Tistrella bauzanensis: one gene and its partner. Each later gene encodes a partner of the first gene's protein in a complex. Links are inferred from orthologs where the notes say so. Each region holds a gene or a part of one and is shown on either strand. Other genes may lie near its edges.

The links.
Region 2: the proteins of rpsG (region 1) and tig are in contact, whole or in part, in a crystal structure (PDB 3GTY), measured with the Thermotoga maritima proteins. The link is inferred for Tistrella bauzanensis from one-to-one orthologs. Residues at the interface, in WP_004081843.1 of Thermotoga maritima: Lys34, Lys52, Lys55, Glu59, Arg62, Gln63, Glu66, Asn67, Lys69, Val71, Arg95, Ala109, Lys110, Lys111, Gly112, Arg113, Pro114, Glu117, Glu121, Ile124, Ala125, Tyr127, Asn128, Asn129, Thr130, Gly131, Lys135, Asp139, Arg142, Met143; in WP_004081061.1 of Thermotoga maritima: Glu122, Val124, Val129, Leu130, Tyr133, Glu188, Gly259, Ile262, Tyr263, Glu266, Ser270, Glu273, Gln274, Glu277, Arg308, Gln311, Ile312, Ser315, Tyr316, Glu325, Arg329, Arg336, Leu363, Phe366, Trp367, Arg373, Leu377, Arg381, Leu384, Glu387.

The regions. Positions count from the first base shown.
Region 1 is NZ_BMDZ01000024.1:29,386-32,642, forward strand. What follows is about bases 1-2,941. They hold rpsG (30S ribosomal protein S7), read left to right. Parts: upstream 1-1,206; coding sequence 1,207-1,677; downstream 1,678-2,941. Other genes in these bases: rpoC (DNA-directed RNA polymerase subunit beta'), read left to right, coding at 1-248; rpsL (30S ribosomal protein S12), read left to right, coding at 811-1,182; fusA (elongation factor G), read left to right, coding at 1,721-2,941. Also shown: more of fusA, read left to right, coding at 2,942-3,257.
Region 2 is NZ_BMDZ01000003.1:6,095-9,402, forward strand. What follows is about bases 63-3,054. They hold tig (trigger factor), read left to right. Parts: upstream 63-872; coding sequence 873-2,237; downstream 2,238-3,054. Other genes in these bases: IEW15_RS02200 (hypothetical protein), read left to right, coding at 63-595; clpP (ATP-dependent Clp endopeptidase proteolytic subunit ClpP), read left to right, coding at 2,360-2,992. Also shown: more of IEW15_RS02200, read left to right, coding at 1-62. UniProt on the Bacillus subtilis protein: Involved in protein export. Acts as a chaperone by maintaining the newly synthesized protein in an open conformation. Functions as a peptidyl-prolyl cis-trans isomerase.

The DNA of each region.
Region 1 (3,257 bases):
CCGCGGCCTCGTTCCAGGAAACCACCCGCGTGCTCACCGAGGCGGCCACGGCCGGCAAGATGGACACGCTGGACGGTCTGAAAGAGAACGTCATCGTCGGCCGCCTGATCCCGGCCGGCACCGGTGCTGCGGTCAATCGGCTGAAGTCGATCGCCGCCAACCGCGACAAGGCGCTGCTGGACAAGCACGGCCCGGAAGACGCCCCGCAGGCGCTGACTGCGGCCGACGTCTCCGGTGCTGCCGAGTGACGCACTGACAGTGACGCACTGACCCGGCCGGAAGGCCCATGACGCCCCGCAAGGGTGCCATGACCTGATCGAGGCGACCCCGCCTGCCCCCGACCCGTTCGGGCGGCCGGCGGGGTCGCTTCATGTGCGGGGCAGGCGCGGGGGCGGCGAAGACCGGGGCGGCGAGGACAGCCTGCATTGCGGATGACGCAGGGGGCGCATGCATCCGGAGGGTTGATGAGGGGGCCGGCGGGATTTATCCGGCGCCATTCCCGCACGATCCCTGAGGATTCCGCCAAGACCCGGAAACCCTTGCAGGTCAAGCCTTTTGGGGTTGACCAATGGAGGGGGCGCAACTAGTATGCGCGCTCACTTCGGGAGCTGGCGTGTGGGCTCCGAAGACGCTGCGTCTCTGACGCGGCACATCATACAGCACCGTCCATGCCGTAGGGGCCGGCGAAGACAGCCCCCGGAAGGCAAAGCCTTTTCCGAGCCGGCATTTGTGCCGTTGGCGGAAAAGAGGCTCTGCCCTCCGATCGTTTTTGTGTGGCCGCAAGGCCAAAAGTTTAGCGGGACCGATTGGATGCCCACAATCAATCAGCTGATCCGCAAGCCGCGCCTGGCGCCGGTGGATCGGAACAAGGTGCCTGCCCTTGAGGCATGCCCCCAGAAGCGTGGTGTCTGCACCCGCGTGTACACCACCACCCCGAAGAAGCCGAACTCGGCGCTTCGTAAGGTGGCGCGCGTGCGCCTGACCAACAGCTTCGAGGTCACGAGCTACATTCCGGGTGAAGGCCACAACCTTCAGGAACACTCGGTCGTGCTGATCCGCGGCGGTCGCGTCAAGGACCTTCCCGGCGTGCGCTACCACATCCTTCGCGGCACGCTGGATACCCAGGGCGTCAAGAATCGTCGTCAGCGTCGTTCGAAGTACGGCGCGAAGCGGCCGAAGTAATCCGGCCCAGGAGAGGTTGATCCCATGTCCCGTCGTCATGCCGCCGAAAAGCGTCAGATTCTTCCGGATCCGAAGTTCGGTGACGCCGTCGTCAGCAAGTTCATGAACGTGCTGATGTACGACGGCAAGAAGTCGGTCGCGGAAGCGATCGTCTACGGTGCCTTCGATCTGATCGAGCAGAAGACCCGCCAGGAAGGCGTGCGCGTTTTCCACGAGGCGCTCGACAATGTGCGCCCCTCGGTCGAGGTGAAGAGCCGCCGTGTCGGTGGCGCCACCTATCAGGTGCCGGTCGAGGTTCGCCCCGATCGCGCCCAGGCCCTGTCCATCCGCTGGCTGATCGCCGCCGCCCGCAATCGTTCCGAGAACACTGCGGTCGAGCGTCTCGCCGGTGAACTGCTCGATGCCGCGCAGAGCCGTGGCACCGCAATCAAGAAGCGTGAAGATACCCACCGCATGGCGGACGCCAACAAGGCGTTCTCGCATTATCGCTGGTAACGGGTCGGCCGTCTCTTAAACCCCCAGTTTCCTGGACGCGAACATGGCACGCACGACGCCCATCGAGGCCTACCGCAACATCGGCATCATGGCGCACATCGATGCCGGCAAGACGACGACGACCGAGCGCATCCTCTATTACACCGGCCGGTCCCACAAGATCGGTGAGGTGCACGAGGGTGCGGCCACGATGGACTGGATGGAACAGGAGCAGGAGCGCGGCATCACCATCACGTCGGCCGCGACGACCTGCTACTGGAACGACCATCGGATCAACATCATCGACACCCCGGGCCACGTTGACTTCACCATCGAGGTGGAGCGTTCGCTCCGCGTTCTCGACGGCGCGGTCGCCGTGTTCGACAGTGTCGCGGGCGTTGAGCCGCAGTCGGAAACGGTGTGGCGCCAGGCGGACAAGTATCGGGTTCCGCGCATCTGCTTCGTCAATAAGATGGATCGGATGGGTGCCAACTTCTACCGCTGCGTCGACATGATGGTCGACCGGCTTGGCGCCGTGCCTCTGGTCCTCAGCCTGCCGATCGGTTCCGAGGCGGAATATGCCGGCATCGTCGATCTGATCAAGATGAAGGCGATCGTCTGGAAGGACGAGAACCTCGGCGCCGAATTCGAAGAGCGCGACATCCCGGCCGACATGGCCGACCGCGCGGAAGAGTACCGGCAGAAGCTGGTCGAAACCGCGGTCGAAGCCGATGACGACGTGATGGAAGCCTATCTTGACGGCAACGAGCCCGACATCGCCACGCTGAAGCGCTGCGTCCGCAAGGGCACACTGGCGCGTCAGTTCGTGCCGGTGATCAACGGGTCGGCCTTCAAGAACAAGGGCGTCCAGCCGCTGCTCGACTCGGTCATCGACTATCTGCCGTCGCCGACCGACGTGCCGCCGGTGACCGGTACCGCCGTGGACGACCCTGAGGTCGTCATGACCCGTGAGAGCCGCGACGATGTGCCGTTCTCGGCGCTGGCCTTCAAGATCATGTCGGACCCCTTCGTTGGCTCGCTGACCTATATCCGGATCTATTCGGGTGTGGTCGAGAGCGGTTCCTATGTGCTCAACACCGTCAAGGGTGACCGCGAGCGCGTCGGCCGCATGCTGCTGATGCATGCCAACAGCCGTGAAGACGTCAAGGAAGCCCGTGCGGGCGACATCGTGGCGCTCTGCGGCATGAAGGGCACCACCACCGGTGACACCATCTGCGCCGCGGACGCCAAGATCATCCTGGAGCGCATGGAGTTCCCGGATCCGGTGATCGAGGTTGCGGTCGAGCCGAAGACCAAGAGCGACCAGGAGAAGATGGGCCTCGCCCTGTCGCGTCTGGCGCAGGAGGATCCGTCCTTCCGCGTGTCGACCGACGAGGAGAGCGGCCAGACCGTGATCAAGGGGATGGGTGAACTCCATCTCGAGATCATCGTCGATCGCATGCGCCGCGAGTTCAAGGTCGAGGCGAATGTCGGTCAGCCGCAGGTGGCCTATCGCGAGCGGTTCGGCCAGGCGGTGGAAGTCGACTACACCCACAAGAAGCAGACCGGCGGTTCCGGTCAGTTTGCGCGGGTGAAGCTGA
Region 2 (3,308 bases), on another replicon or contig:
CAATGTCTCGATCGATGGCAATCACTTCAAGCGTGTGACCCGCGACGTGCTGTCTCTGGGCACGGGGTGCACCAATGTCGCCTTTCGCGGCAACGTGATGAAGGACGTCTGTCTGGCGAACGACGTATCGACCGAGAGCCAGCGCTATGTCGTCCGGATCAACGACCCGGTCGATGGCCTGATCATCTCGGAAAACATGGTCGACAATCCGAGCATGTTGCGGAACCCGCCGATGATCGGGTTGGCGACGACGAGCGCCGCTGTGTCCGGGCTGGTGGTCCGCGACAATATTCTGCCGGATGGCATCAGCACCCACGAACTGACCACGGCCATGCGCCAGGCCGTGACCGATACCAGCCGTGCCGTGCTCGCCTATGACGGCGATGGCACGGCATCGCAGACCCTGACTCTGCGCTTCGCGCCGGTCTTCGTCATGGTGTCGATCACGACAGGAACCGATCGCGGGCGGTCGATGTCGGTCTCTGCCATGGCGAGCGCCGGGTCGGATCTGGTGGAAATCTCTGGGCGTGACGTGATCGTCAAGGGGGCCTGGAACGCAACCGCCACCAGCTACACGGTGTTCGCCGTCACCTGATCTTTGCTCCGCGGGCCGGAGCGGGCGGACAGCCGGTGCCGGCGGGCCATTCAAGCCCGCCGGCACCGGCTTTGCCGCGTATAGGGCTTGCGAAGCGGGGCATTTTCGTGCCACATGCTTGCCGCCCGTGTCGTGGAGCCTGACCGCCTGCGAACACGCCTCTTCGCGCACCCGGCGCCTGCCTGCCGCGGCCCGTCAACGGCCGCCGGCAACGAAATCCCGTCCCCCGCGACGGGCAGGCGCTGCCGCAGTCAACCGACCCTGTGAGACCGTTTTGATGCAGATCACCGAGACCAACGCCGAAGGGCTCAAGCGCGAATACAAGGTCGTCGTGCCGGCCACGTCGATCAACGAGAAGATCGACAGCCGAATCGCCTCGATCAGCGCCACCATCAAGATGCCTGGCTTCCGTCCCGGCAAGATCCCGGCGAAGGTGGTCAAGCAGCGCTATGGCGCCTCGGTGATGGGCGAGGTTCTTGAGGAGTCGGTCAACGAGACCTCGCGTGAGGTTCTGGCGAAGAACGACCTGCGCCCGGCGACGCAGCCCAAGATCGAGATCACGGCCTTCGACGAGGGTCAGGATCTGGAATACACCATGGTCGTCGAGATCATGCCCGATTTCGAGCTGGGCGATTTCTCCGATGTCGAACTGGTCCGCGAGGCAGCCGAGGTCGAGGACAAGGAAGTCGACGCGGCGCTGGAGCGTATCGCCTCGGCCAATCAGGAATTCGAGGCGGTCGAGGATCGCGCCGCCGAGAACGGCGACCAGGTGGTCATCGACTTCAAGGGCTTCGTCGATGGCGAGGCCTTCCAGGGCGGCGAGGCCGAGGGCTATGCGCTCGTGCTGGGCTCCAACACCTTCATTCCCGGCTTCGAAGACCAGCTGGTCGGCGCCAAGCCTGGCGAGGAGCGCAAGGTCGAGGTGAACTTCCCCGCCGATTATGGCGCGGAGCAGCTTGCCGGCAAGGCCGCGACCTTCGAGACCACCATCAAGGAGGTCAAGGCGCCCAAGACCGCGGGGATCGACGATGCCCTGGCCGAGAAGCTGGGCCTCGATAACCTCGACGCGCTGAAGGCGGCGATCCGTGACGATTTCCGCAACCGCTATGAGGGCATCAGCCGTCAGAAGCTGAAGCGCGGCCTGCTCGACAGCCTGGCCGGCCGTTACGAGTTCGAGGTGCCGGCGGGCATGCTGGAGGCCGAGTTCGAGGGCATCTGGAAGCAGCTCAGCGAAGAGATGACGCGCACTGGCCAGACTTTCGAGAGCATGGAGAAGACCGAGGACGAGGTCCGCGAGGAATATCGCGCGATCGCCCTGCGTCGGGTTCGTCTGGGTCTGGTCCTTGCAGAAGTGGGTCGGGTGAACGATGTTCAGGTGGCGGATGAAGAGGTCAACCGCGCGCTGATCGAGCAGGCGCGCCGCTTCCCCGGTCAGGAAGCGCGGGTGATCGAGTATTATCAGCAGAATCCGGATGCGCTGCGCGCACTTCGGGCGCCGATTTTCGAGGACAAGGTCGTCGATCACATCCTGGCCCTTGCCAAGGTCGAGGAGAAGGTCGTCAGCGCCGAGGATCTGATGAAGGATCCCGACGATGAGGACGAGGCCGAGGCCACGGCGGACGACGCCAAGACCGAGGCCTGATCCGCTGCCCTGTCGGCGATATCGTCTGCGACCGCTTCCGGCTTCGGGAGCGGTCGCAAACGTCTCGGCGGCCGGGGTTTTGTGACGACCGGATGATGTCTGTTGAGGGGAGCGGAAAGCGCATGAGCGATATGCTCGATACCTATATGAACACGCTGGTGCCGATGGTGGTCGAGCAGACCAACCGGGGCGAGCGCGCCTATGACATCTATTCGCGCCTGCTCAAGGAGCGGATCATCTTCCTGACCGGCCCGGTCGAGGACGGCGTGGCCAGCCTGGTGACGGCGCAGTTGCTGTTCCTCGAAAGCGAGAACCCGAAGAAGGATATTTCCTTCTACATCAACTCGCCGGGCGGCGTGGTGACCTCGGGGCTGGCGATCTATGACACGATGCAGTACATCCGCTGCGACGTTCAGACCTTGTGCATCGGTCAGGCCGCCTCGATGGGTTCGCTGCTGCTCGCGGGCGGTGCCGCCGGCAAGCGCTTTGCCTTGCCCAATGCCCGGATCATGATCCATCAGCCGTCGGGCGGGTTTCGCGGCCAGGCCAGCGACATCGAGATCCATGCCCGCGAGATCCTGAAGCTGCGGGCACGGCTGAACGAAATCTATATGCACCACACCGGCCGGCCGCTGGAAGAACTGGAGCGCGGCATGGAGCGCGACAACTTCATGTCGCCCGAGGAGGCCAAGGCCTTCGGCCTGATCGACACGGTCGTCGCCCAGCGGCCGAAGCTTGAAGAGGCCGGATCCTGAGCCTGATGGCCCGACAGGCCGTCGATGGCGTCATCAGGATGCCGAAGCCTCGGGCAAGGCTGCGGTGGCGACGTTGACCCGACATGCAACCCGCCATCGCGTACACGCGGTGGCGGGTTCGTCATGTCCGGGTTCGGGGGATGATCCGCACGCTGGTGCTTTTTCCCCCTTTGGCAAGTGCGAATGGCGCATTACATTTCCTCTGACCGCGGAGTCGAAAACCGAACTCCGTGTCCCGGTGCGGGCCCCCGAACCGGCAGATGGCGGGGGGCCGTCCTCCCGATCCGGCACACTGCCGGCCGACCTGCCGCTTTTT